Regions from separate parts of the Aminipila luticellarii genome, predicted to be linked through region 2. Evidence: predicted binding sites of a transcription regulator. Region 2 holds the regulator's gene; each other region holds the start of a gene.
The links. The regulator HrcA, encoded in region 2, represses chaperone genes, less so after heat shock. The targets are predictions, from matches to a motif close to TTAGCACTCNNNNNNNNNGAGTGCTAA.
Positions count from the first base shown of each region.

Region 1: clpB (ATP-dependent chaperone ClpB) is a predicted target of HrcA. The motif match lies at 3,450-3,476, and genes of this name have one in related genera.
Region 3: EQM06_RS02780 (Hsp20/alpha crystallin family protein) is a predicted target of HrcA. The motif match lies at 3,940-3,966, and genes of this name have one in related genera.

Region 1 covers NZ_CP035281.1:861,880-871,934, reverse strand. Annotated here, with positions in the region: gene pflB (formate C-acetyltransferase) at 1-525, opposite strand, end outside; ZMP/ZTP riboswitch at 647-732, opposite strand; gene clpB (ATP-dependent chaperone ClpB) at 779-3,370, opposite strand; gene EQM06_RS03985 (site-2 protease family protein) at 3,574-4,290, opposite strand; gene EQM06_RS03980 (LysM peptidoglycan-binding domain-containing protein) at 4,462-4,821, shown strand; gene cls (cardiolipin synthase) at 4,976-6,448, opposite strand; gene EQM06_RS03970 (PstS family phosphate ABC transporter substrate-binding protein) at 6,462-7,880, opposite strand; gene EQM06_RS03965 (hypothetical protein) at 7,885-8,601, opposite strand; gene EQM06_RS03960 (MFS transporter) at 8,632-10,008, opposite strand; gene EQM06_RS03955 (sialate O-acetylesterase) at 10,055-10,055, opposite strand, start outside.
Region 2 covers NZ_CP035281.1:1,134,214-1,144,268, forward strand. Annotated here, with positions in the region: gene EQM06_RS05135 (ABC transporter substrate-binding protein) at 1-280, shown strand, start outside; gene EQM06_RS05140 (branched-chain amino acid ABC transporter permease) at 362-1,240, shown strand; gene EQM06_RS05145 (branched-chain amino acid ABC transporter permease) at 1,255-2,166, shown strand; gene EQM06_RS05150 (ABC transporter ATP-binding protein) at 2,163-3,053, shown strand; gene EQM06_RS05155 (ABC transporter ATP-binding protein) at 3,031-3,738, shown strand; gene hrcA (heat-inducible transcriptional repressor HrcA) at 3,959-5,005, shown strand; gene grpE (nucleotide exchange factor GrpE) at 4,998-5,579, shown strand; gene dnaK (molecular chaperone DnaK) at 5,593-7,467, shown strand; gene dnaJ (molecular chaperone DnaJ) at 7,667-8,809, shown strand; gene EQM06_RS05180 (oleate hydratase) at 9,050-10,055, shown strand, end outside.
Region 3 covers NZ_CP035281.1:601,487-611,541, forward strand. Annotated here, with positions in the region: gene EQM06_RS02765 (urease accessory protein UreH domain-containing protein) at 1-1,226, shown strand, start outside; gene EQM06_RS02770 (response regulator transcription factor) at 1,284-1,988, shown strand; gene EQM06_RS02775 (sensor histidine kinase) at 2,009-3,403, shown strand; gene EQM06_RS02780 (Hsp20/alpha crystallin family protein) at 3,447-3,896, opposite strand; gene EQM06_RS02785 (helix-turn-helix domain-containing protein) at 4,142-4,723, shown strand; gene EQM06_RS02790 (hypothetical protein) at 4,803-5,093, opposite strand; gene EQM06_RS02795 (hypothetical protein) at 5,236-5,793, shown strand; gene EQM06_RS02800 (iron-containing alcohol dehydrogenase) at 6,410-7,600, shown strand; gene EQM06_RS02805 (DUF3892 domain-containing protein) at 7,730-8,026, opposite strand; gene EQM06_RS02810 (ABC transporter ATP-binding protein) at 8,187-8,951, shown strand; gene EQM06_RS02815 (ABC transporter permease) at 8,944-9,750, shown strand; gene EQM06_RS02820 (ABC transporter substrate-binding protein) at 9,824-10,055, shown strand, end outside.

The DNA.
Region 1 (10,055 bases), 270 kb from region 2:
TCTTCTGTAATCTCCGATAATACGTCCCCGTCCATAGGCATCGGGAAGTCCGGTAATAATTCCTGCCTTTCTTGCGGCAAGAATATCTGCGGTGTACGCGTCAAACACAGCATCGTTATGAGTCTTATGCTGGCAGAACTGTTGCTCTATCCCTTTGGAAACCTTTTGTCCATACTCTTCGCAGGCATTGTGTACCATACGCATCCCGCCGAACGGATTGCAGGCACGTTTCAGCGGTTCGTCTGTCTGAAAGCCTGCTATGATCTCTTCTTCCTTGCATAGATATCCAGCCTTAAAAGCGGTGGGCGTGATGACGGTTTCCGTATCAATAGCGTACACGCCGCCCTGCTGTTGTTCTGCCCGGAGCAATTCCTCAAACCGCTGTCTCATGCGCACCGTGCGGGAAGTAGGTCCTTCTAAAAACTCTTCATTTCCATCATAAGGGCTGTAATTCTTCTGAATAAAATCCCTTACGTTAATCTCCTGCGTCCAGCTTCCTTCTGTGAAATTCTTCCACTCGTTCATTTCTTTCATATCGCCAACTCCTTTTCAACATTCCTCATACCATCTGGCGGGGAGCTGCCTCAGACAGGAAATAGAATTCCCTGCTCGTACAAATGTACAAAAAAGGGCAGCACCACAAACATGGTACTGCCCAGACGGTCGGCATGAGATCTGTTTTTGTTTCCCGGTGGTTCAGCCCACCTATTTCCGTCAGTCGCAAAAACAGCTTATATGAAATTTATAACATATTCCCAAACCCTTGTCAATTATATTATTACTGAACTTTAAAAGTCAGTTTTTCCCCGCCGGCATCCAATAATATCCTGCTTCCGTCCATGACCTCTCCTTTGATGATCATCGCGGCTATTTCAGTTTCCACATATTTTTGTAAATATCTCTTGACCGGTCTTGCCCCGTAAGCAGGCGTATAGCTTTCATCTGCAATGAGCTTCTTCGCACTGTCCGTCAGTTCAATGGATATATTTTTATCTGCCAGCCGTTCTCTTAAGGACACCAGAGAAATATCGATAATTCGGATGATCTGATTTTCCGTCAACGGCGAGAATACCACAATATCATCGATTCGGTTCAGGAATTCCGGCTTAAAGTATTTTTTCATTTCCTCTGAAACCTGATCCTTTACCTTCTGATCAATGGTTCCATCCTGATTGATGTTGTCGATCAGGTATGGACTGCCAATGTTTGAAGTCATGATGACAATGGTATTTTTAAAGTCTACCGTTCTCCCCTGATTATCGGTCAGACGCCCATCATCTAAAAGCTGCAATAAAATGTTGAATACATCCGGATGTGCCTTTTCTATTTCATCAAAGAGGATCACACTATAAGGTCGTCTTCTGACCGCTTCTGTCAGCTGACCGCCTTCATCGTATCCCACATATCCCGGAGGAGCTCCTACCAGACGGCTTACCGAATGTTTTTCCATATATTCGGACATATCGATTCGAATCATATTTTTTTCTGTGTCGAACAGAGCTTCTGAAAGTGTTTTAGCCAGTTCTGTTTTACCTACGCCGGTAGGTCCTAAGAAAATGAAGGATCCGATTGGTCTGTTCACTGCTTTCAAGCCTGCTCTGGCTCTTAAAACAGCCTCGGACACCACCGTCACTGCTTCTTCCTGACCGATGACCCTCTTGTGAAGGATTTCAGGCAGCTTTAGAAGCTTTTCCCGTTCGGATTCCACCAGACGGCTTACCGGTATTCCGGTCCATCCGGCCACCACCTCCGCAATTTCTTCTTCGGTCACCTCTTCCTTTAACAGCTTTCTTTCTACTTTTTCTTTCTGGGCATGTTCAGCTTCCTGAAGCTTTTTCTCCAATTCAGGCAGCGTACCGTATTTCAGCTTTGCCAACAGCTCTAAATCATACTTTCTCTCCGCATCTTCTATCTGATGCTTTACCTCCTCTACCTGCTGTTTTACCGCCTTTACATCAGTGATGGATTTCTTTTCGTTTTCCCACTGCGCCCTCATGGAAGCATTTTCAGCCTTTAATTCCGACAGTTCCTTTTCCAGATTTTCCAGTCTCTGTTTGGAAGCCTTGTCCGTTTCCTTGGACAGGGCCTGTTTTTCGATTTCAAGCTGCATGATCTTTCTGGAGATCTCATCCAGCTCCGCAGGGAGACTGTCGATCTCGGTTCGAATCTTGGAAGCCGCTTCATCCATCAGGTCAATAGCCTTATCCGGTAGGAATCGGTCGCTGATATATCGGTCGGACAGCGTGGCACAGGCGATCAGCGCCCCGTCTGTTATCCTTACTCCGTGATGAATCTCAAACCGTTCCTTTAACCCTCTCAAAATAGAAATGGTGTCTTCTACTGTAGGCTGATCCACCAGCACCTTCTGGAAACGCCTTTCCAGTGCTGCATCCTTTTCAATATATTTTCTGTATTCGTCTAAAGTCGTCGCTCCGATACAATGCAGTTCCCCTCTTGCAAGCTTTGGCTTTAACAGATTTCCGGCATCCATCGAGCCTTCGGTCCTTCCGGCACCCACAATGTTATGGATTTCGTCGATGAATAGGATGATTCGTCCTTCTGATTTTTCCACCTCATTCAGAACTGCTTTCAGCCTTTCCTCAAATTCGCCCCTAAATTTTGCTCCGGCAATTAAAGCACCCATATCCAGGGCAAAAATGGTCTTATCTTTCAGCCCTTCCGGCACATCGCCGTTTAGAATTCGCTGGGCAAGACCTTCCACGACTGCCGTTTTACCGACACCCGGTTCTCCGATTAAGACCGGATTATTCTTTGTCCTTCTGGATAATATCTGAATCGCATGACGAATTTCTGCATCCCTTCCGATAACCGGATCCAGCTTTCCGTCTCTGGCCATTTCCACCAGATCTCTTCCATACTTGCTCAGGGCTTCATAATTTTCCTCCGGATTCTGGCTGGTCACTCTCTGATTGCCCCGTACCTTGGTCAGGTTCTGCAAGAACTTCTCTTTGGTAATACCATACTTCTTAAAAATTTTTGCGGAAGGAGTCATCTTCTCTTCCAGCAAGGACAAGTAAATGTGTTCTACACTTACATACTCATCCTTAAAGTTGGCGGCAATCTTCTCGGCCTCCATCAGAATCTTGCTTAAACGCTTTGTGGAATAGATATTGTCATCTCCTCCGGCCACCTTTGGCAGTTTATCCAGCTCTTCCTGCAAGTCTCTGACAATGTCCGCCGGATTGCTCCCCATATATTGAATCAGTTTGGGAATAAGACCTTCCTGCTGTTTCATCAAAGCTAAATGTAAATGTTCTCCGTCCAGCTGCTGGTGCCCCTCCTGAATCGCTATGTTCTGACAATCCATCATTGCGCTCTGCGCATTTTGTGTATATTTATCAAAGTTCATTAATCTTCCCTCCCTTACATGTTGTTGTTTCCTTATAATGTTATCTTATACCTCTATTTGCAAAAAGTAAACAACATTTTTAGCACTCTTACCTCGAGAGTGCTAAAAAATTATCCTGTGTCAAAAGAGCATTTAAAAACCTCATCCCGGAGGATGAGGTTCCATACAAGAAAGCTTTTTCGAAAGCTGTTCCGAAAAATGACCTAGAAAAATAGGCCTAGGATACCGCTGTAGCATAAGCTCACTAACGGCGTAAGGACTAAATCGGTGATATTGAAGATAATAAGCACCATTAAAATCAGAAAACCCTTATCATATATTTTATAATAGAATTCTGTGTTTCTCAAATTGAACAATTCGGTGATGATACCGAACCCATCCAAAGGAGGTATCGGCAGCAAATTGAAAATCATCAAGACGAGATTGATCAGGATAATATTTATCAAAATCTGCTGTACAATACCGCCCATATAAGACATCGCAATAAAAGAAGCGGCAAACTGATAAAACAGCTTCAAAATTCCGGCAGCAGCTATGGCAATCAGCAGATTCATCGCTACACCGGCCACCGATACGATCAGTTCATCTCTTCTGGGATTTTTAAAGTTCCTGGGATCGATCTGAACGGGGACTCCCCATCCAAAACCGGCAATCAACAGACATAAAAAGCCAAAAGGATCCATATGCGCCATAGGGTTCAAGGTCACCCTTCCCTGATATTTAGGAGTCATATCCCCCAGCTTATATGCAGCGATTGCGTGGCCGAATTCATGAAATGACAGGCCGATCACGATGGCGGGCAGAGACAGAGCCATCCTCATCAGCCAATCCAGCGGATTGGAAAAGCGGCCGCTGGTAAACGACAACACTACCATAATCAGTATTAAAACCAAAATAGTCGGGTTAAAAAATCTCTTCAAAATAATACCATCCTTTCAGTAGTTTAGATATTAGTGAACTGCCGCCACTTAGATCCCCCGGGATTGCAGTCCCCTTATTTCAAAATTATACTCGAACATTTTATCACAAAATACAGTTCATGCAAATAGTATATAGTATATGAAATTGCGCAAGGGGTGAATTGAAGGAATATGAAAAGAAAATGTTATTGTGTGGAGGTCTATACGATCAAGCCGGGTGATACCCTTTATTCTATCTGTAAACAGTACAGCGTATCCGTCTGCGATCTGATGATGGCAAACCGTATCCAGAACCCATATAACTTAAGAATCGGAACAAAAATCTGCATTCCGGGTGAAATGGATCCCACAGCGGGTATGGAGCCTGCGGAACCGGCTTGTCAGGGTACGCTGTACACCGTCGAAAGAGGGGATACCCTATACATGATCGCCAAAATGCACGGGGTTACACTGAACGCCATCATGGAAGCAAACCCTGACATTGATCCATATAACCTAAGAGTAGGAATGAAACTCTGCATTCCTAGGTAACAGAAAGCTTTTCGGCAGCAAAACTACCGGAACTGCATTAAAGATGCAGCAGGGCTTCAAAACATATGAACTAAGGGGCTGTTACAAAATAGTGAATTTACAGGCAAAGCCATTTATTTTCTATTTTGCAACAGCCCCGTTGTTTTATCCTTCTTTACAGTATATCCGTCAAAAGTCTGGCAACCGACTCTTTAAACTTTATGACCAGACCTCTTTGAGCATAGAGTTCTTTCGTCAGCTCATGGCAGTCCGCCATATCCTCCTCAAAAATATCCTCCATTTTACGCGCTTCCTTTTCATCAAAGAAAAATGCATTGGCTTCAAAATTCAATTTAAAACTTCTCACATCAAAATTTGCAGAACCAATAGACGCTACCTCTCCGTCCGCCACTAAAGTCTTGGCATGAAGGAAGCCCTTGTCATATACGAAAACCCTTGCACCGGATCGAATCATTTCTCCGGCATAGGCATAGGTTGCCCAATATACAAACATATGATCCGGCATGCACGGAATCATCAGCCTCACATCCACCCCCGACTGTGCCGCCATTTTTAACGATTCCAGCATACTGTTGTCCGGTACAAAATAAGGCGTCTGAATATAAATATTTCTCATGGCGGAGGTTATCGCTTTCATGTACCCACGCTTTATCTGTGATTTTCCCTGATCCGGACCACAGGATACGATCTGTACTCCCGTACATCCCCCTTTAATAATGTCACTGTAATAGGCTTCCGAAAGAACCAGTTCTTCCTTGGAGGCCGACCGCCAGTCCATCAGAAATCTGGCGTTCAGATCTTGAACACATCCCCCTAAAATCTTAAGATGCGTATCCCGCCAATAACCAAACTTTTTTTTCATGCCTACATATTCTTTACCGATATTAAAGCCGCCGATATACCCGATTTCACCATCGATCACAACAATTTTACGGTGATTTCTGTAATTTAACTTCATAGTCAGAAATTTCAATTTAGGCGGAAAGAAAAAAGCCACCTGTCCGCCTGCTGCCATAAGCTCCCGAATGCACACTGTTCTTTTGGAAAGCTGTCTTCCGCCCATTGCATCAATCAGCAGCCTGACTTCCACCCCCTGTTTTGCTTTATCTGTCAAGGCGTCAATCAGTTTTCTCCCGACCATGTCATTTTTTATAATAAAATATTGTATATTAATCGTATGCCGGGCGACTTTGATATCCTTCAGAAGTTTATTCAGCATATCCTGTCCATCTGTTATGATCTTTATTTTATTGTCCTGCGTAAAATACGCCTGCCCATAAACCTGGTTCAGCCGGATCAAGTCTTTCCAATACTGCGCCGCTTTAGTGGTAAAGGAATATTCTCCGTTTTTCATTTCTTTGATCTGCGTTTGAAGGGAAGTATGGATGATCTCCTCTTCAAATCTCGTCAATTTAAAAATCTTCTTTCTGGAAAGATTTTGTGAAAACATAAAATAAAACAGAATACCCACTACAGGAAGCAAAAATAATATCATGATCCAAGCCAAGGTTGCCGACGGATTTTTTCTCTCCAGAAAAATAATCGTAAACGCAATAACTAGATTGACCATAAACAAAGTGCTTACAAAATAGGGCATGCTGCTCAATATGGAATAAAATAAATACAATATGGCCACCTCTTTATCGATTACTATGCTTTATAAAACCCTTTTTCTCTGCCAGCTTCTGACCGTCCTCACTTAAAAGCCATCGAATAAAATCGATTTTCGTGAGCCGTTCTTCTTCTTTCGTGCCTTCCATGCTGCTCCCGTCTTCCTTCTCCGCAATAACTACATACGTATACGTTGTCAGGGGATACTGAGCATATTCAATAGTCTCTTTAGCCGGCTCTACACCGTTTACGGCAATCATTTTAACGTCGTTCTTATTTTTTAGCCTTGCCACGTAATAATAGTAGGAGTATCCGATTCCTCCTTTTTCCGAGGAAATGTCTTTTACTACAGCCTCTGTATCACCCACCTTCATCTTGATTGAAGTCTTCATGATCTCCTCTTTTTTGACCACGTATTGATACATTCCCCGCTGGCTGCCCGTATTCTCCGCCCGCTGGTAGGCAACAATCGGTTCATCCTTTCCGCCCAGTTCCTTCCAGTTTGTAATAGTACCTGAGTAAATTCCTTTTAATTGCGGCATAGTCAGGCTTTCCACAGGATTATCCTTATGAACAAGGAATACAAATCCTCCGTTTAAGACCGGAGCCTTTTGTAATTCCAGCTTCGCCTTCTTTGCCATCTCCAGCTCCTTCTCCGTCGGCGGAGCAGCTAAAATTAGATCCTGTTTGCCTGCTATTAAACTTTTATAGGCATCGCCTGTATTAAATGCACTGCAATATTTCTCGGTTTCTTTACCTTCCGAGCCCAGAAATTCTTTTAACGCCTCCGAGTAAAAATCTTTTAATGCGGTGTTTCCGCCTATGTATAATTCAGCAGTCTCTTCATCGGCTTTTTCTGTTTTCTGATCTGCCGATTTTTCTGCTTTTTTATCGGAATCTGTTTTATGTAAAGAAGAAATAGCAGGAAACTTTTCTTCGGCAAAATGAATCAGCTGAGATCCGAACCGAACTCCTACAAATACCAGTATGCCCAAGGCCAGTAAAACAATTACCTTTGGCAGGATTCTCTTCATTTTGAGTTTTCGATCCACTCTTTTTTGTAATGGGGTACGCGCTGCAAGCTCTGCCTTTTTCTGCATTTTCTGAGCTTCTAGCTTTTCCTTTTTTTCTTGCTTTTTAATTTTTCCCGTTTCTTTCTGTGCCTGTTTCTTCTCTTTCTGCTTGACCTTCTTTTCCTGCGCCTTTATTTTATTGGACGCCTTTTTATCTTTCTCTTTCTGTTTTTTTTCAGAGGACTTTTCCTTGTCCCTAGAAGCCTGTTCTGCTCTTCTGACCTGAGCCTCTGCTCTTCTGACCCTTGCATTGGCTGCCCGCTCCACCTTCTGCTTGTTCTTGACTGCTTTTTCCTCAGGTGTTTGCTTTGATTTTTTGGTTTTCTTTATTTCAAAGGCTTCCTCTTCTATCGCATCCTTGCTGTTATTTACCATCGTGCTACTCTCCAATTATACTATATACTGAAAAAATAACTTGCTTGCCCCTATCCTTCCATTCAGTATTACATATGTATAGTTTTCTTATATTTCCCGCTTCCGCAGCCGGTTCCTTTTCTTTATTTAAGAAAGGGATTTTCGCTTTTATGTTTTCTGTAATCTCCGTTATGCTCATATCATGTATCGGAAGGATTTTAAGCATGGTCGGTCCAAACTTCATTCCGGCCAGTATGAGACATGCGGCAATCAGTATAATCAAAAGTTTGGAAAGAATTTTTTTTCTTTTTATTCGTCTGTCAACCTTTTTTTGCAGTGGAGACCGGGCTGCAAGCTCCGCCTTTCTCTGCCTTTTTTCTGCTTTTTCTTGTTCCTTTTCTTCCCGCCTTTTTATTTTATCTGCTGCTTTTTGCGCTTTCTTTTGTTCTTGTTCTTCAACAATCTTTTCTTCTTTTTTAATGAGCTCAGCTAATTTTTTTTCTTTTTCTTGTTCTTTTTTTTCAGCGGCCCTTTCTTTCTTGGTCGCAGCCTGCTCCGCTTTTTGAATTTTGGCTTCGGCTCTTCTGACCTGATCGGCGGCAGACCGTTTTACCCGCTGTCTCTTTTTCAGAGCCCTTTCATAAGAAGAGGATTTCGACTTTTTAGATTTTTTTGGTTCTGCCTTCTTTTCAGAGTTTTCCTCCTCTGTTGCTGCATCCTTGCTATTTTTATTCAACATCATGTTACTCTCCAAAATCAAATATTCCGTTTACTATTTCCTTTTTAAAGAAAAAAAGGTTCCTATAGCACAAATTCCTGTAAATATAATAAAAGACATATGCATCGTCTTTATTAACACGTAGGGTTCTGCTTCCGCCAGAGCCGTATTTCCCATATACATTCCGACCACAAAAGTAACCGTGGCCATACTTGAAGTATGCCCTATGGTTCGCATGGTCGCCAACAGGGACGAAGCCACGCCGTAATCTTTTTTCTCCACACAGGCCATGACTGCATTGGTGTTGGGGGAGGAGAAAAAAGCGAAGCCAACACCGGCCACCATCAAAACCGCAATAATGCTCCACAGCGGAAAGCTTTCCGATAAAAAGGAGAAAAACAGCAAGCAAACGGCACATAGACCCATGCCAAAGGATGCCAGCTTAAAAGGGGATATCCTGTCCGACAGCTTTCCCGCATACGGTGACAGAAGCGCCATGACCACCGGCTGTGCCACCAAAATAATCCCGGCAGTCTGAGAGCTGTATCCCATGACCACCTGCAGATATATGGACAATAAATAGCTGATTGCAAATGTAGCACCGTAATTTAGCAGGGCGGCAATATTTGAAAAGGTATAGGCTAAATTATGGGTAAATAATCTTAACTCCACAATGGGATTCTCCGTTTTCAGTTCATGCCTTCCGAACAGTATGGCGGAAGCCGCCCCTATCGGCAGTAAGACCTTCGCCAGAAGATTTGTGGAAAAAGCAGACAATCCGTATAAAAGGCAAAGGATCATTGCGATATACAACACATTTCCGGCAATATCAACATCTATTTTTTCATTTTTCTTCTCCGTCTTGGGAAGTCCTCTTACCGCCATATAAAATACAGCGGCACTAACTACGGAGGTCAATATAAAAATGGAACGCCATCCAAAGTAATGATTGCACAAGCCTCCTATAACAGGTCCCGCCGAAAGCCCGATGTAAGTAGATGCCGTAGAATATCCCAGAACCTTACCTCTGGTACTTTCCGGAAAGGCACTGATTAGGACAGCTATATTGGTACTGAAAATCATGGCAGCCCCAAACCCTTGAAGAGCCCTTAAGGCTAAAATGATTTTCATATTCCAAGCAAAAGCAGCGGCAAGGGAGCATAGGGCAAAAATTAAAATACCGGTTACCAATACTTTCTTTCTGGATGTAATGTCCGCCACCCTCCCAAAAGGTACAGAAAAAGCTGCTGATGCCAGCATGTAGGAGGTCACGATCCAGCCTACCAGACCGGCACTGACCTGAAATTCAGTGCCGATAGCCGGCACGGACAAATTCAATGCGCTTCCGGTAAAGGTCGTTATAAAAGAGGTCACTATCACCACAATTAAAGTTGCTCTTTGTTTTTTATCATATATATTATTCATGTTCATATTATGCGCTTTTCATAAAAAATAATGAATTATTTTACCAATTCGTT
Region 2 (10,055 bases):
CATAGCCAAATACGGCACGACTCCGGAAATAAATTGCTACATGGTACACGACGCATATAAGGTATTATTAGCAGCTATAGAAAAGGCAGGAAGTGCAGACCCTCAGGCTATAACCGATGCACTTACTCAGGTACAGGTCAAGGGTGTTACGGGAACTATAAAGCTTGGCGAAAAAACCCATAACCCAGAAGGAAAAGAAGCTGCTATTCAGAAGATCCAGCTGAACCCTGAGACAGGTGAGTATGAGTATGCATTTATGCAGAAGTATGGTGCAAATTAGTATTTTGTCGTAGGACTTCAACCAAATAAGGCAGTTCCTGAAACTGCCTTATTTTAATAAACATGTTAGGAGGGTTTGCAGTTGAGTGTATTTTTACAACAGTTGATAAACGGTCTGTCTATCGGAAGCATTTATGCACTGATGGCAGTAGGATATTCATTAGTATATAGTATTTTAAATTTTTCCAATTTTGCTCACGGCGGAGTTATTATGTTAGGAGCATATATTGGGTTATATGCATTGCACTTATTACCTATGTCTTTTTTAGGAGCACTGATCATAGCCGCCTTAGGAGCAGGGCTGATAGCTGTAGTTCTGGAAAAGGTGGCTTACAGCCCCCTGCGAAAAAGAAATGCACCATCCCTGTATTTTATCATTTCAGCTATGGGAGCCTCTATATTCTTGGAAAATTTAGTGATAGCTACTATAGGACCAACCTTTAAGACCTATCCCGAAATTTTCAATCCTGTGCCGTTTACCTTTGGCAGTATTTCGGTCAGTCGAATTGATGTTTTGATGTTTGTCATCGCAGCAATCAGCCTGGCCATTTTAGTATTTATTATTGAAAAAACAAAGGTGGGTCTGGCCATCCGAGCTTGTTCTTATAGTTCAAGAGGAAGTAATTTAATGGGGGTAAATGTAAACCGAATCATCTTTGTCATTTTCTTGCTGGGAGGTATGCTGGCCGGTGTAGCAGGGATGTTGTTCGGGATGAAGTATACGGTATATCCGCAAATAGGTGTCATTACCAACAAGTCCTTTATCGCTGCGGTATTCGGCGGATTGGGAAGTCTGCCCGGAGCTGTAGTGGGAAGCTTGCTTTTGGGGTTGATTGAAACCTTGAGCTCTGCCTACATCGCATCTCAATATAGGGATTTAATTGCATTTACATTACTTATTGTTGTATTGGTAATCCGACCTAGCGGTATCATGGGAAAGATTACTGAAGATAAGGCGTAAAGGAGGTACTTTCTATGTTCAGTTGGTTTTACATCGAAGGTATCCTGATTCTGGTAGGTATCAATTTGATGGTCGTTTTGGGCTTGTCTCTGCTTACAGGCTTCACCGGCTTGTTTTCGTTTGGACATGCGGGATTTATGGCTATAGGGGCATATGTTTCAGCTATTTGCACGATGAATTTTGGTATTCCCTTTTACGCCGCCATACTGATCGGCGGCATTGCGGCAATGCTCGCTTCTCTTTTTATCGGGTATTTTACGCTGAACTTAAAGGGGGATTATTTTTGTATTGCAACGCTCGGGTTTGGGGAAGCTGTACGTTTAATATTTGATAACCTGCAATATGTAGGCGGCGCCAGAGGTTTGCCGGGAATTCCTTTAGACACTACTTTGACCAATGTAATTGTAATTAATATTATAGGCATATCCGCTATGGCCTTTTTCATTAAATCAAGACACGGAAGAAATATGATTGCTGTAAGAGAAGAGGAATTGGCTTCTCAGGCGATCGGAATCAATGTGTTCAGCTATAAGATGACTTCTCTGGCTATTTCTGCACTTTATGCAGGAATCGGAGGGGCACTATGGGCACATTATCTGGGCTTTATACAGCCTCTTATGTTCCAGCTGACTAAATCCACAGAGATGACCATTATGGTCATTTTCGGGGGCTTAGGAAGCATCACCGGAAGTGTAGTAGGCGCATTTATTCTGACATTCCTGCCGGAACTTCTCAGAGAGTTCGCTCAATGGAGACTGGTCGTATATGGAGCTGCGGTTATCATCATTATGATCACCAGACCGCAGGGGATGCTTGGCGGTATAGAATTCAGCCTCAAGGGCATTGCTCGCTTCTTTGGCAGACTTGGTCATAAAAAGGAAGAAGGGACGGTCAATGCAGCAGAAAAGGGAGGTGCAGAGGGATGACAGACGTTTTGACTATGAAAAATGTAACAAAGCGGTTTGGAGGCCTGACGGCAGTAGGAGATGTCAGTTTTGCCATAAAGGAAGGTGAAATCTTTGGTCTGATCGGACCGAATGGAGCGGGAAAAACCACCATTTTTAATTTGATTACAGCGGTATATACCTTGAGTGAGGGAGAAATTTTATTTTACGGGGATCCGATCGCAGGAGCCGATCCCTATGGAAAAGGCTTTGCAAATGGGGTAAAAAGACGCTTTAGCTGGAAGCCCCTGAAACCTTATGAAATTGCAGAGAGAGGTATTACCAGAACCTTTCAAAACATTCGGCTTTTTAAGAAGCTCAGTGTTTTTGAAAATGTACTGACTGCCTGTCACCGTTCAGGAAGCTACGGTCTTTTTCAATCCATTCTTCCAAGGAGAATACCCTTTACGAAGATCATACTGCCTTGGGCAGGCTCCTTTTGCAAACAAGAGGACATATTGAATCAAAAGACGTCCGAGCTGCTTAAACTGATGGGACTTTGGGAAGTGCGGGATATGGTGGCGGCAAATCTGCCCTATGGCATGCAAAGAAAGCTGGAAATAGCCAGAGCGTTAGCTTTAGATCCCAAGCTTTTACTGCTGGATGAACCGGCGGCCGGTATGAACCCGGAAGAAACGATTCAGCTGATGGAGTTGATCAGGCAGATTCGCGATGATTTTAATCTGACCGTTCTTATTATAGAGCATCACATGGATTTGATCATGGGACTTTGTGATAAAATTTTTGTATTGAATTTTGGGAAAGCATTGGCGGAAGGTACTCCCGATGAGATACAGGACGATAAACGGGTAATCGAAGCTTATCTGGGGAAGGAGGAAGATATCCATGTTGAAGGTAAACAATCTTAATGTACACTATGGCGGTATTCATGCCCTCCGAGGGGTATCCATCGATGTACAGCAGGGAGAAATCGTTACCATTATTGGTTCAAATGGCGCAGGCAAATCCTCCTTATTAAATGCTATAAGCGGTATGGTGAAATATCAGGGAGATGTGCTCTATGAAGAGCGGCCGCTTCCGAAGCAAGCTCATAAGGTTGTTAAATCGGGAGTTTGTCAAGTACCTGAAGGACGTATCATATTTGCGAACCTTACGGTACATGAAAATTTAAAAATGGGCGCATATCTTAGAAATGACACCAAAGGCATCAACGAAGATTTTGAAAAGGTGTATAATCTTTTTCCCAGATTAAAGGAAAGAGAAAAGCAGATTGCCGGTACGCTGTCGGGAGGAGAGCAGCAGATGCTTGCCATGGGCAGAGGGCTTATGTCCAATCCCAATTTAATCATGCTGGATGAACCCTCTTTAGGGTTAGCCCCGCTTTTAATCAATACCATATTTGAGATTATAGTAGAAATCAAACAAATGGGGAAAACACTTCTGCTTGTGGAACAAAATGCGTTTAAAGCGCTTTCTGTAGCGGACAAAGCTTATGTGCTGGAGCAGGGAGTCATCACAGCTTCCGGAAGTGCAAAAGAGCTTTTGGCGGATTCGACCATACAGGAAGCATACTTAGGTAAAAAAAATAAGTAAAAGAAAACGACGAATTACGAAATGTAAAAGCCGGCCTGTCAAACACCTTATTTGGCAGGTCCGGCTTTTATATTGCCCATTTTTGTCAACTATTTTGTCCGGATGCAAAAAATTATATGTTTTTTTGCAAGAAGTGTTGACATTAATACCTAAGAGTGTTAAATTAAAACTAGATTTAGCACTCAGGTGATGCGAGTGCTAACAAGAAAGGGTGAGAAAAATGGATTTAAACGAAAGGAAATTGAGAATACTGCAAGCCCTCATCGGTGATTTTATCAGAACAGGTGAGCCGGTTGGATCCAGAACTCTTTCTAAAAAGTATGCGTTAGGCGTAAGTCCGGCTACGATTCGTAATGAAATGTCGGATTTGGAGGATATGGGATTTTTAACACATCCTCATACTTCGGCAGGCAGAGTTCCTTCAGACAAAGCCTACAGACTGTATGTCAATGAACTGATGAGAAAAAAGGAACTGACGATAGAGGAAAAACAGGTAATATCGGAAAAGCTGCACAGCGATATATCGGAGTTTGAAAAAACCATTCAGCACGCAGCCAGCCTACTATCTGAAATCACCAATTTAACTTCTTTTGCTATGACACCCGAAGCAGATGAAGATCTGCTCAGATTCATTAATATTCTTCCGGTCGATCAAAGTACTGTAGTGCTGATGATTGTAGCAGAAAGCGGTAAGGTTTCCAATACAGCATTGAAGCTTAAGGTGCCGTACACGAGAGAGAATATTGAACTGCTGTCCAAATCTATGACGTACAACTTCAAAGGCAAGACCATCAGCGAGGCACTGACGGTGGATATTATAAAGTCCTTTGAAACGGATTTAGAGGCGATGGGGATGCTGGCACAGAATATTATGCCGAACTTCATGAAGACTTTAGAGAAGATGTTGAACGTAAATTTGTACATGGATGGATTGACCAATATCTTTTCCATACCGGAATACAATGATATAGATAGGGCTAAGATGTTTCTGGAACTATTAGATAAAAAAGAGGATTTTACCAAGAAGCTCATAAAAAGAGAAAATGGTGTGATTATTACTATAGGGAATGAAAACGCAGATGACATGATGCAGAATTGCAGTTTGATTACAGCGACTTATCACATAGATGGGAAGCTTGTGGGCAAGATAGGTGTAATCGGACCGACGAGAATGAAATACGACGAGGTAACTTCCGTTATCGAGTATGTAACTGAAAATTTGAACAATACTTTTAAACTGATAGGAGGTAACGAGGACGATGAGTAAAGAGCAGAAGGCTGTGGAAAAAGAGATCGCAGCAGATGATCTGGAAACCAAGGAAACTGAGGGTACGGAAGCGGCGGAGTCTACAGAAGAAGGGGCAAAAACAGAAGGGCAAGAGGCACAGCCTGAGAATGCCGGGGAAGAAAAGTCACCAGAGGCTGTGACAGAGGAAGAAGCCAATCAAAAGTATCTGAGGCTTATGGCGGATTTTCAGAATTATAAGAGAAGAACAGAGAAAGACAAAAGTGACATTTATGCATATGCAAACGAGAAACTCGTTTCAGAATTGCTTGATGTAATAGATAACTTCGAAAGAGCTCTTGCACACGGTGAGGGTGACGAAGGCTTTGTTCAGGGAATGAACAATATATTTAAGATTTTCAAGGGGGTATTGGAAAAAAGCGGGTTAGAAGAAATAGAAGCAATGGGAATCGAGTTCGATCCGAACTTTCATAACGCGGTGATGACTGAGGAAAGCAGCGAATATGAAAGCGGACATATTACTCAGGTTTTACAAAAAGGATATAAATTAAACGGTAAAGTAATACGACCAAGTATGGTAAAGGTCGCAAATTAGGAGGTAACATATCATGGGAAAAGTAATAGGTATAGACTTAGGAACTACCAATTCCTGCGTAGCTGTCCTGGAGGGCGGTGAACCTGTAGTAATCGCCAATGCGGAAGGAAATAGAACGACTCCGTCAGTAGTTGGCTTTACAAAGAACGGGGAACGACTGGTCGGCGAAACGGCAAAGAGACAAGCAATCACCAATCCGGACAGAACAATTTCATCCATCAAAACACATATGGGTTCTGATTACAAGGTTGAAATTGATGGAAAGCCGTATACACCGCAGGATATTTCAGCGATGATTTTAAGCAAACTAAAGGCAGACGCTGAAAGCTATCTGGGAGGAAAGGTAACAGAAGCGGTTATTACAGTACCGGCTTACTTCACAGACGCTCAGAAACAGGCAACAAAGGATGCCGGTAAGATCGCGGGTCTTGATGTAAAAAGAATTATTAACGAGCCTACCGCTGCATCTCTGGCTTATGGACTGGATAAGGATAACGGACATCACAAAATTTTAGTATATGACTTGGGAGGCGGTACCTTCGATGTATCTATTCTGGAGCTGGGTGACGGTGTATTTGAAGTATTAGCAACAAACGGCGATACGAAGCTGGGCGGAGATAACTTCGATAAAGTATTGATCGACTACATGGCCGATACCTTTGCCAAGGAACATGGCATAGATTTAAGAGCAGATAAAATGGCTCATCAGAGATTGAAGGAAGCGGCAGAAAAAGCAAAGAAGGAGCTTTCAAGTTCTCAGACAGCAAACATCAATCTTCCATTCATTACAGTGAGCGCTGAAGGTCCGCTGCATATGGATATGGATATCACAAGAGCGAAGTTCGATCAGCTGACTTCTGATCTTGTAAACAGAACGATTGAACCTATGCAGAAGGCTATGAAGGATGCCGGCGTAACCAATGCCGACATTGCGAAGGTAATCTTAGTCGGCGGTTCCACAAGAATTCCGGCAGTACAGGATGCTGTAAAACGAGTAACAGGCAAAGATCCGTTTAAAGGTATTAACCCGGATGAATGTGTAGCTGTTGGTGCAGCTATTCAGGCTGGCGTATTGACAGGTGAAGTAAATGACGTATTGCTTCTGGATGTAACGCCGCTTTCCCTTTCTATTGAAACATTAGGCGGAGTAGCTACAAAACTTATCGAAAGAAATACGACGATTCCTACAAAGAAGAGTCAGGTATTCTCCACTGCTGCTGACAATCAGACAGCTGTAGATATTCACGTAATGCAGGGTGAAAGAGAAATGGCAGCAGGAAATACTACGCTGGGACGTTTCCAGCTTTCCGGAATTCCGCCTGCACCTCGTGGAATCCCTCAGATCGAGGTTACATTTGATATCGATGCAAACGGTATCGTGAATGTAAGCGCTAAGGATATGGGTACAGGTAAAGAACAAAGAATCACGATTACGTCTTCAAGCAAGCTTTCGGATGAAGAAATTCAGGCTAAGGTCAAGGAAGCTGAAAAGTTCGCAGAAGAAGATAAGCAGAAGAAAGAAGAAATAGAAATCAGAAACAGAGCGGAAACTCTTGTTTATGAAACAGAAAAGAATCTGAAGGATCTGGATGCAAGCCTGTCCGAAGAGGAAAAAGCAAGTATTTTAGCAGCTAAGGATGAACTTTCAAAAGCTCTTGAAGGCAATAACTTAGATGAGATCAAGGATAAGACCGATAAGCTGACAGAACAATTCCATACGATTTCAGCTAAAATGTATCAGCAGGCACAGGCAGCTCAGCAAGGCGGTGCGGCCGGATTTGATCCGAATATGGCAGGCGGTACGGGCAATGCGGCTCCGGAAGGGGATGCACCAAAGCATGATAATGTTGTAGATGCTGATTATGAAGTAGTAGATGAAGATAAATAGTTGACATATGAACCTGCATGGGGTAATATTGATACGGTTTGAAGCTCTGCTACCTCTGTGATGGGGTGTGCAGGCTTTCAATAACATATGAAAAGATAAGCACTCCTTCAGGCAGGGAGTGCTTATAATCCGTTACAATGTAGTGTGCGGGCTTCGTAAAGAAGTTGATATTAATTTAATGCAGAGTGGAGAGAAAGAAATGGCAGATAAGAGAGATTATTATGAAGTCCTTGGAATTCAGAAGGGCGCCAGTGAGAGTGAGATAAAAAGTGCTTTCCGAAAGATGGCCATGAAGTATCATCCTGATAAGAACCCTGGGAACAAGGAAGCCGAAGAAAAATTTAAAGAGATAAATGAAGCGTACAGTGTTCTTTCCGACCCTGACAAGAAGAGTAAATATGATAGATTCGGTCATGCCGGCGTGGATCCAAGTGCAGGTTTTGGAGGCGGCGGTGCCGGCTTTGGCGGGTTTGAAGATATATTTGACATGTTTGGAGGAATGTTCGGCGGCGGCTTTGGCGGCGGCGGAGGAGGTTCCAGAAGGCGTAACGGACCGGCGAAAGGCCGGGATCTGCAGCAGGAGGTTGTTATCTCTTTCCAGGAAGCAGCTTTCGGCACAAAGAAGCAAATGCGTCTTACTAAATATGTTGAGTGCGACAAGTGTCACGGAACAGGCGCGGCAGAGGGAACATCCAAGAAAACTTGTCCGACTTGCGACGGCACCGGTGAAGTGCGTACGACTCAGAGAACGCCTTTTGGACAGTTCCAGAGCGTTTCTACATGTCAGACCTGCGGAGGAACCGGTCAGGTGGTTGAGAAGCCTTGTCCGGAATGCAGCGGAACAGGAAAGGTTCGAAAGACTGTTACTATTTCAGTAGATATTCCGGCAGGCGTGGATAACGAGTCTGTGATATCCATAAGAGGTCAGGGAGAACCGGGAACCAACGGCGGGCCTAACGGAGATCTGTATGTTGTAATCCGAGTCAAACCGCATGCGCTGTTTAAACGGGACGGTCAGGATTTATGGCTTGAGATGCCGATTTCTTATGCGCAGGCGGCGTTAGGCGATGATATAATCGTACCGACCTTAAGTGAAAAGGTATCCTATAGCATTCCTGCGGGAACTCAGCCGGGCACGGTATTCCGATTAAAGGGGAAGGGAATCAAAGGCCTTAGGACATCAAGGATGGGCGATCTTTATGTAAAGGTTGTTCTGGAGATCCCGACGAAATTAAATGCAGAGCAGAAAAAGAAAATCAAAGAGCTTGGCGAAATGTTGAATAATGATAACCATGGAAATAAAAAAAGTTTTTCAGATAAGATGAAAGAGCTTTTTAAATGAAGCGTTAAAAGGTTCCATCAAAAATAAACATAGAACAAACCGACACCCAAAAGTTAGACTAAAATCTAATGGATGGGCAGTCGGTTTTTTTTATCCAACCGGAAATATTGTTTCCGATTACTCAGACAAAATTTTGAATAATATTGTAAAAAAATTGGAATAATAATGTAATATGTGATATGATATTATGTAATAAATAAATCTATATTATGGGTTGTTTAATAATTTGGAGGTAGTTATATGTATTATAGCAATGGGAACTATGAAGCATTTGCAAGACCGGAAAAGCCGGCAGGTGTAGAATTGAAATCGGCTTATCTTGTAGGCTCCGGATTAGCGTCTCTGGCAGCAGCTTGTTTTTTGATTCGTGACGGACAGATGAAGGGCGAAAAAATTCATATTTTGGAGTCGCGGGAGCTGCCCGGAGGGGCTTGCGACGGTATAAAGGATCAGGACAAGGGATTTATTATTCGAGGCGGCCGTGAAATGGAGAATCATTTTGAATGCTTATGGGATTTGTTCCGTTCCATTCCTTCTCTTGAAACAGAGGGAGCCTCTGTTTTGGACGAATTTTATTGGTTAAATAAAAAGGACCCGAACTATTCCTTGATGCGAGCCACGGTAAATCGAGGAGAGGATGCTCACACGGATGGAAAATTCGCTCTTACGGAAAAAGCAGCTATGGAAATTATGAAGCTCTTCTTTACACGGGATGAAGATTTGTACGATAAGAAAATTGCGGACATGTTTTCCGGCGAATTCTTTGAGTCAAATTTTTGGCTGTATTGGAGAACCATGTTTGCGTTTGAAGATTGGCACAGTGCTTTGGAAATGAAGCTTTACATTCAGAGATTTATCCATCATATAGGAGGATTACCTGATTTTTCAGCCCTCAAGTTTACAAAATATAACCAATATGAATCCTTGATCTTACCGATGGTAAAGTATCTGGAAGCCCATCATGTGGATTTTCAATACAATGTAAAAGTGACCAATGTTATTTTTGATATGAAGGGAAGCAGAAAAGAAGCAAAAAAAATCATCTGCGAACGAAATGGGTCGGATGCTTTTATTGAGCTTACAGAAGAGGATCTGGTGTTTGTCACCAACGGAAGCTGCGTGGAAAATGCCTCTTTTGGAGATGATAATCATGCTCCGGATTTTGTTATTACAAATGGGGGATGCTGGGATTTGTGGCGAAATATCGCCAAACAGGATGCATCTTTTGGACATCCGGAGAAATTCT
Region 3 (10,055 bases), 530 kb from region 2:
TATCAGCCGAAGCATCAGGTGCAGCATCCGAGCATGAGCCTGAAAAAGGTTCCAACAGTCAGCTCATCACCATGGGAATCCTTATAGCCGGCATATATCTTATCATAAAAAATACTATAGGGTTTAATTTCATACCGCAGATAACCCCCAATATGGGCTACGGCATTCTGTTCCTAGTGGGGATGCTGTCCTCTATTCATTGTGTCGCTATGTGCGGGGGAATTAATCTATCCCTCTGTGTATCCTATAAATTTGAACAGGAGGGACAGAGTAAGTTCTCTAAATTCTTACCAAGCTTTCTATACAATGGAGGACGAATCCTATCCTATACGGTGATAGGCGGGATCGTGGGAGCATTGGGCTCTGTGTTTACTCTTTCCAATGCGGGGAGTGCCTTTATCACCATAATTGCAGGAACCTTTATGGTAATTATGGGATTGAACATGCTGAATGTATTTCCTGCACTCCGAAAACTAAATCCCCACATGCCTAAGCTCTTTGCCAATAAGATACATAGTGCCAAGAATAGCAAAGGCCCTTTTGTCGTGGGATTATTAAATGGTCTGATGCCATGCGGACCGCTTCAAGCCATGCAGCTGTATGCACTTGGAACGGGAAGCTTCGTGTCAGGAGCCGTGTCCATGTTCGTATTCAGTCTGGGGACAGTGCCGCTGCTTTTTGCATTTGGAGCATTCGGTTCCATGCTCAGCTCTAAATCAGCCAAGAACATGATTAAATGCAGTGCCGCACTGGTGATTGTATTAGGTGTTGTTATGCTGAACAGGGGAATGGCTTTTACCGGTATGACTCTTCCGTCTGTTTCAGCGGAATCCGGTAACAGTGCAATCATGAGCACGGTGGCCGGAGAGGAACAGCAGGTGACTACCAGCTTGGACGGAGGGAGATATTCCCCGATTGCTGTGCAGGCAGGGGTTCCTGTCAAGTGGACTATAGAAGCAGGGGCAGAGGATTTGAATGGATGCAACCGTGAGATGATTATTCCGGAATACAACATTCAGCAGGAATTACAGCCGGGGGAAAATGTCATCGAATTTACGCCGACTAAAACTGGCACCTTTGGATATAGCTGTTGGATGGGAATGGTGCGGAGCAGCATTACTGTCGTTGAAGATATTAAGGGGGAGGATGCGGCTAAAGCGGCCAAGGCTGCGGGAGAATCAGCGGGCGCAAACACCGGAGGTTCCATGAGCTGCTGCGCAATATAATATAATTTGTAATGAAAGAGCATTGTATGTTATATTGTTGGTATGGAGGAAGAGGTTATGCTGGGAGAAAAGAAAAAGGTGCTGATCGTGGATGACGAGCCTAAAATCGTAGAGGCGGTCATGGCTTATCTTGAAAAAAACGGATATGATCCCTTCGCAGCTTATGACGGAGAAAAGGCACTGGTATTATTTCATAATATTCACCCGGATCTGGTAGTCTTAGACCTGATGCTGCCTAAGCTTTCAGGAGAAGAAGTCTGTAAGGAAATCCGGAGAATGTCCCGGGTTCCGATCATCATGCTGACCGCTAAGGTGAGTGAAGAGGAAAAGATAATCGGGCTCAATATCGGAGCAGATGATTATGTGACAAAGCCTTTCAGTCCCCGAGAACTCATGGCAAGGATAAACAGCCTGCTGAGACGTGCCGATGAAGGGGTGTCTCCGCTGTTTCACATCATGAACTGGAATGATGGAGACTTGAAAATAGATTTAAATACGTATACGGTGAAAAAGTCAGAAAAAGAGGTCAGCTTGACGCCGATTGAATTTAAGCTGCTATGTGCGATGATGAAATATCCGAGAAAAACATTTACGAGAGAAGAATTGATCAACCTTGTTCTGGGCACAGAGTATGATGGGTTTGACCGAACCATTGATTCACACATTAAAAATTTAAGAAGTAAGATCGAAGCGGATTCGGCAAATCCCAAGTATATCATCACTGTTCGCGGCATTGGATATAAATTTGATGGAAAGCTGTAATGGATGAAGAGAGGAAACACATGAATGTTAGTCTGAAATTTAAATTGACCCTGTCCTATGTGCTGCTTGCTCTGATTTTGGTCAGTTCTTTTTTGTTTGTATCCAACTATGTGCTGGAAAAAAAGTTTCAAACGTATATTGTTCATACACAGGAAAAGAAAAATCAGGATATTGTACATCTGGTGACAGAGGAATTTGGAGAGAACGGAGAATTTCCGGATATGGAAATCCTGAAAAGTATTGGCAATACGGCTGTAACCCAGGGGTTGATTCTGATGGTGTCCGACGTAAAAGATAATCAGCTGTTCTGCATGAGTACGCTGGACAGCCGGGTGTGTGACAATATGCTGGAAAGCATGCGATCCAATATGGCAGGGCGGTATCCCCATTTTGACGGGAAATATGTTGAAAAGGATTATGACGTTGTAAAAAAGAATAAAAAAGTGGCAACGGTTACTTTGGGGTACTATGGACCCTATTTTTATAATAATGAAGACATCCAATTCATAGAAATACTGAATAAGATATTTATTGGAATAGGCTTAATTTTTCTCATAATCGCCATATTTTTAGGGATGTATATGGCGGACAGAATGTCTTTGCCTATTAAAAAAGTCATCAAAAAGACCAGACAAATTGAGGGAGGAAATTATACGGAAAGGTTGGATTTTGATTCCGGAACCATTGAGATCAATCAGCTGATTCAAAGCGTGAACAGACTGGCAAGCTCGCTGGAAGGGCAGCAGCTCTCCCAAAAACGTATGGCGAAGGACTACGCTCACGAGCTTCGAACGCCGCTGGCCGCTCTGCAATCTACGCTGGAGGCTATGATTGACGGGGTATTGGAGAACACGCCGGAAAGACTGGAGGGATGCAGAACAGAGATTTTGAGGCTCACCAGAATGCTGGCGGATATTGATAAAATTGTACAAATAGAGAACGACAGTCTGCAAGTTCACAAGAGCCGATTCGACGTACTAAGTGTAATCCGTCCGGTTGTTTCCAATTTCCAACAGGAACTGGAAAGCCGGAATATTAGAGTGGAAGTAGGTCCTGCCCCTTGTGAGGTCTACGCAGATAAAGATAAAATGATTCAGGTGGTTGTGAACCTGCTGTCTAACGCCATCAAATATACAGATAACGGTGGAAAAATTGAAATTTCAGCCGGTAAGTACGGAGACTGGGTAAGGTTGACCGTGTCGGATACAGGGCTGGGGATAGCCGCAGAAGACATTCCCAATATCTTTGACCATTTATACCGAACGGATAAGTCCCGGGATCGGAATACAGGCGGTTCCGGTATCGGATTGTCCGTGGTAAAAGCCATTGTAGACGCACATGGGGGAACGATTGAAGTAAAGAGCGAATTGGGCAAAGGGAGTGTTTTCACGGTTCAGCTTCCCTTGCTTAAATAACAAAATGGGGAGCTTGTCGCTCCCCATTTTGTACGGACTCGCATTATTTAATTTCAATTTGAAGCTTGCTGGCAGCCGGTTCCGATTTCGGAAGTGAAATCTTTAAAACCCCATCCTCCAGCTTTGCGTCCACATTTGCCGCATCAATATCTTTCAGATATACGGAACGCTGCATGGAACTGCTTCTGCGTTCTTTGTGAAGATAGCTTTCTTTTTCTTCATTTATTTCTTCATTTTTTTCTACCTTAATGATCAGATAATCATTTTGATAGTCCAGCTTAATTTCTTCTTTTTTGATACCAGGCATTTCTGCTTCTACTAGATAGGCATTTCCCTGATCCTTTACATCCATTTTAAAGACTCCTGTTTCCGGGGCTCTGAAACCAAATGGACTGTCATTGAAAAAGTCATCTAACATATTGTAGAAGTCTATAAAATCGTGTCCATCTCTCTTTTGAAGCTGATTTCTGTTTAAAGGTGTTAATCCAAACATATTGACTCCTCCTTTTTATATGTTTATACATCATGTAATTTTGTTAGCACTCTCAATTGGTGAGTGCTAACTTTAAATAAAGAATACCGCTTGTTTTATATTTTGTCAATAGATTTCAAAAAATATTTTAAAAGTTTTTATAGAAGATGTTTTTTGTTATAATAAGCTTAAGGTGAATAAAAATCTACGGAGCGTTGATTGAAAATGATTTAATCTGCGCTTACTCTATATATGGAGGTGGCAGCATGGATTGCAGCAAAGTAGGAGAGCTGATATTAAGCTTACGTAAAGAAAAAGGAATGACGCAGAAGCAGCTTGCTGATCGGATGAATATTAGTGACAAGACAATCTCCAAGTGGGAGCGGGGTCAGGGATGTCCGGATGTATCCCTGCTTCGGGAACTGTCCAAGGTATTGGAAGTAAATATTGAGAAAATATTATTGGGAAATTTAGAGCCAAATGATGCAGACAAAGGGAATATGAAAAAAATTAAGTTTTATGTGTGTCCCACTTGCGGAAACATACTGACTGCTACCGGTGAAGGCGAAGTCTTCTGCTGTGGACGGAAATTGGCAGAACTGGTTCCGAAAATAGAGGATGAAACACATCGATTGAACGTGGAGCAAATAGAAGATGACTTTTACATTACAATTGATCATGAAATGAGTAAAACACATTTTATCAGCTTTGTAGCCTGTGCAGCTCATGACAGGATGTTGCTGGTCAAGTTGTATCCGGAGCAGGCGGCAGAAGTGCGTTTTCCGGTTATGAGAAAAGGACAAATTTATTTTTACTGTAATCAGCATGGCTTGTGGGCCAAGGAATAGAACGGCATCTAAAAACGCTCCCCGCCGGCATAGATTGCCCATCGGGGAGCGTGATACTATTCTAAATTAGAAGCCATTTTTAAGCTGCGGTGTAATAAATCACACCAGAGGAAGTGGTCACTGTTCCTAATGTGGTATTTTCTACAACAAAGGTTTCTGCATGACTTGCTGCGATTGTGCCTGTTTCTGCTACTGCGAAAGTGTACGTTTCACTATTTGTGCCGTCAGACAAGCTGACATAATAATACGCATTTGTTCCCGCCTTACAAGGGACTGCGTCGGTATTGGTCACTTCAATGGACAATACGGAATCACTGCTGTCAGTATTGAAAGGAGTACCACTTGTCACAGTGATAGCAACTTGTGCCATAAAAACTCTCTCCTTACTATTAAATTTGAAAGGAAATACTTCCACTTGTAATGTATTCAGAAATAAAGTTTGTGTGACTGTCAGGAGTAAAATTAGAACCTAAGTATTCCAATTATCATATTATTATAGTGGTGATATTAAAATGAGTTTTATGGACTTGACCTGCATGGAGGCTGTCAGTTTAATAAGTGGCGCCAAGTGCTCCGCATGGAAGAACGATCCGTTGCGAATTGGATGTAATTTTACGACCTATCTTTTCTTTGAACTTCCCCCTGCTGTCTTTTTGAATCCTGTGAAAAGGGCAAGGCTGATTCTCTTTAAAATGCCTATGAATGTTATAGAGATTCCGTCAGCATTTTGGAGCAATCAGTATTCTGTTTATCCCTTACTGGATTTTTTCAGTGTCTACAGCGGCTGGTATATCCCTCCGAGATTTGATGATAGTTTGAGAGTAGACTATGAGGATCAGGCTTGCATAAGCTACACTGAAATAGATATCACAGCAATCGCGGCAGCGTGGAGTCAAGAAAGAATGGAAAACAAAGGACTGTTTCTGACCGGAGCACCCAATGGGCGGCAGCTCATGTATGCATCGGATCAATACGAGACGGCGGGCATGCGCCCAAGACTTCGGCTGACCTACGAAGAAATATCCAGACCGTTAAGTGCAGCTCCATGCACAGTAGAAATTAATAGATAAAAAACCTCTGTAAAGCGGTTAAAAAGGCATATGAGCATTGAGCGGCTGATATGCCTTTTTTCTGTAAGACCACATTTCAACCCCCAAAAACCACATTTCAGCGAACAGGTATTGAAAAATATAACATAAAGTGAGTATTTAGAGAAGAACAATCTACCTGAGTTGGACAGAGAAAAAATAATAAATAATATTTCTGACGAAATCACAGACCAGCAAATCATAACAAAATATCAACGTTAAAACCACGCATGGTTTTAATGATATACTACCCAGACTGCTTTTATATGCGTATAAAATCCCAAAATTGGTAAAGAATTTTAATTAATTAAAAATTTCCTATTGATTTGTTAATAAAATAGCAATTATATGAACTTTTTATACAATAATTTAATAAATGGATGCCTGGTAGATCTTGCCGCCGACATGGTATGAAAAGAAATCTTACGAGGGATGGGCGAGGAGATAAGATCTTCCGGTCTATTAAAAAATAACGATTAAAGCTATATGCTTTAAAAGAATTTTGGATATAAATTATCTATTGCAATATAATGATGAAAAATGTATAATAACCACATAAAGATATTGTTAATGTTTTAACATGAAGGAGGAAGTTAGTATGGGAAGATTTACATTACCAAGAGATATTTATCACGGAAGCGGTTCCTTATCTGAATTAAAGAATTTAAAAGGTAAGAGGGCATTTTTGGTGGTAGGCGGCGGTTCTATGAAACGTTTTGGATTTCTGGATAAAGCACAGGGCTTCCTGAAAGAAGCCGGAATGGAGGTGGAATTGTTTGAAAACGTGGAACCAGATCCAAGTGTAGATACTGTTATGCGCGGCGCTGAAGCCATGAAGAAGTTCCAGCCGGACTGGATTGTTTCCATGGGAGGCGGTTCTCCAATAGATGCAGCAAAGGCGATGTGGGCATTCTATGAATATCCGGATACGACTTTTGAAGATTTGATCACTCCTTTCAGTTTCCCGGAATTGAGGACGAAAGCCAGATTCTGTGCCATTCCTTCCACTTCGGGAACAGCCACAGAAGTCACTGCTTTTAGTGTTATTACAGATTATGAAAAAGGGATCAAGTATCCTTTAGCGGATTTTAATATAACGCCTGACATTGCCATTGTAGACCCTGAGCTTGCAGAAACAATGCCGCCGAAATTGACGGCATATACGGGGATGGATGCAATGACGCATGCGATTGAAGCCTATGTATCCACTCTCCACTGTGACTATACGGATCCTCTTGCACTTCATGCCATTAAAATGGTGCATGAATTCCTAAAAAAATCTTATGACGGGAATAAGGAAGCAAAAGAGAGGATGCACAATGCACAATGCCTGGCCGGCATGGCATTTTCAAATGCACTGCTTGGAATCGTACATTCTATGGCGCATAAGACGGGAGCTGCTTACAGCGGCGGGCACATCGTCCACGGCTGCGCCAATGCCATGTATCTGCCTAGAGTGATTCAGTTTAATGCCAAAAATTCGGAAGCAGCCGGCAGATATGCTGAAATTGCTCGATTTATCGGACTGAAAGGGGATACCGAAGAGGAATTGATTGATTTACTGGTGAAAGAAATTAAAGCCATGAATGATTCTCTGGATATTCCTTGCTGCATTAAGACCTATGAAGGCGGTATTATCGATGAAAAGGAATTTATGGATAAGCTTTCAAAAATAGCAGAACTGGCTATAGGTGATGCCTGCACCGGTTCTAATCCAAGAATTCCTACTCAGGAAGAAATGGAAAAGCTGTTGAAGGCCTGTTATTATGGAGAAGATATTGATTTCTAATGCTGCGGTAATATACCAGTCCAACCATGTTAATCCGTAAAAAATATATAATAAAAAAGAAAGAACTCCTTGGATTATAGTGATTCAAGGAGTTCTTTCTTTATCCTCTGCGCATTAAAAAATCAGAAGCTAATGAATAGAAGGCAGTGAGCTTAAATTATTGTTTTCAGAGCCGTCGGGAATAGATTTTAAATATTCCGTATTGCCGCGATGAGAAACGCCTACGCCCATAATTCCTCCCCGTTTAGCCAGTTCAATACACTCTTCCTTGGAGAGAATGCTGTTATCGGACAGTTGATAACCTGTCACGCGCCCGCTGCTTTTGACCAGACCGGTAATGCGTTTGGCATCGCTGGACGGAGTAGGTATTTGATCCAGAGTATTGCGTGCCAGTGCTGCATCCATTGTATTTTTTTGGTCGTTCATAATCGAACCTCCTTTTCTTTCTTTTTCATTTGTATTCTGCGTAGAATACAGGGATTTTATGAATGGTCACAGAAATTATTTCAAAGGTTCCCTATTCACCATTTTGTTTAAAATCACATACAATGAAAGTATATATTATAAAAATAATGAGGTGGTGTTTTTGGCAGTATTAGAAGTAAAAAACATCCAAGAAAAGTATCAGGCATTAAACGGAGAAATAACCGCATTAGAAAATATAAGTTTTCATGTGGAAAAAGGTGAATTTGTCAGTGTAGTCGGACCCAGCGGGTGCGGCAAATCAACACTGCTTTCTATTATTGCAGGGCTTCTAAAACCGACCGCAGGAGAGATTTATGTAAAGGGAGAAAAAATTGAAGGGGTAACGACTCATATTGGATACATGTTGCAGAAAGATAACCTGCTGGATTGGAGAACGATTTATAAGAATGTCATGCTGGGGCTGGAAATACAGAAGAACGTAACTCATGAAAATGAGGCAAGAGTGATAGAATTGTTAAAGACCTATGGACTTTATGAATTTAAAGATAAGTACCCGTCTCAACTATCTGGAGGAATGCGGCAGAGGGTCGCTTTGATCCGAACCCTTGCCATTAACCCAGATATTTTGTTATTGGATGAAGCTTTTTCCGCGCTGGACTATCAGACCAGACTGGCGGTAACCAATGATGTCTACGGCATATTAAAACAGGAGCAGGTAACAACTATTATGGTTACCCATGATATACCGGAAGGAATCAGTATGGGAGATAAGATTGTCATGTTGAGTGCCAGGCCGGCTGTGGTGAAGGAGGTTCTGGCTATAGACTTTGAAATGGAAAACAGGAATCCTTTAAATTGCAGAAACAGTCCAAAGTTTGGAAAATATTTCGATCATATTTGGAAGGAGCTGAGCAGCAATGAATGAACAGATTGTTTCCAAGGAAAGAACCCTGTTTTTAAAAAAGCAAAAACATCGGAAGCAGATGATTCTTTTTTGGCAGATCGGAATTTTAGTATTTTTGATAGCTCTTTGGGAAATATCAGCCAGAGTCGGGCTCATAGACAGCTTTATACTTAGTCAGCCTTCAAGAATTTTAAAGACGTATATCAATATGGCACAAAACGGACTGCTGATGCACATTGGTGTCACCGTATATGAGACTTTAGTCGGTTTCGTTCTGGGGGTCATTACCGGAACGATTCTCGCCATTATACTCTGGTGGAGCAGCTATATCGCGAAAATCAGTGAACCTTATTTGGTCGTATTGAACAGCTTGCCAAAGATCGCGTTAGGTCCTGTCATCATTATTATTGTCGGGGCAGGAACTGAGGCCATTATCTTTATGGCTCTGGCCATATCCTTGATTGTTACCGTGCTGGAAATGTTAAATGGATTTCAGCATACAGATAAAGAATATATAAAAATGGCAACCACTTTTGGAGCAAGTAAAATGCAGATTTTCACGAAAATTGTATTTCCCTGCAACATCTTGACCCTGTTTAATTCTTTGAAGATTAATATTGGTTTGTCTTTAGTGGGTGTTATTGCCGGTGAATTTTTGGTGTCAAAGGCGGGGCTGGGGTATTTGATCGTTTATGGCGGTCAGGTTTTTCAGCTGGATCTTGTCATGGCCAGCGTCATTATTCTGGCTGTAGTAGCGGCGGTTATGTATGAAGCAGTCGTACTGATGCAGAATCTGGTATTAAAGCTGTACGGACACTAAAGATCCGATGGAAGATCGCAGATCTATGATTTGCAAATTGCAGTTAAAACAGTAGTGGAAGGGAGTTTGAAGTATGAAGAAATATAAGAAACTTTTATGCGCTATTTTAACCTTAGTTCTAGTAATAACTCTATTAGGCGGATGTGGTTCTGAACCAAAGAAAAGCTATAAAGTAACAGTTTGTGAAGTGACCCACTCTATCTTTTATGCTCCTCAATATGTAGCCATGAACCTGGGCTTCTTTGAGGATGAGGGCATTCAGATCGAGCTGTCGAACGGACAGGGAGCAGATAAGGTCATGGCGG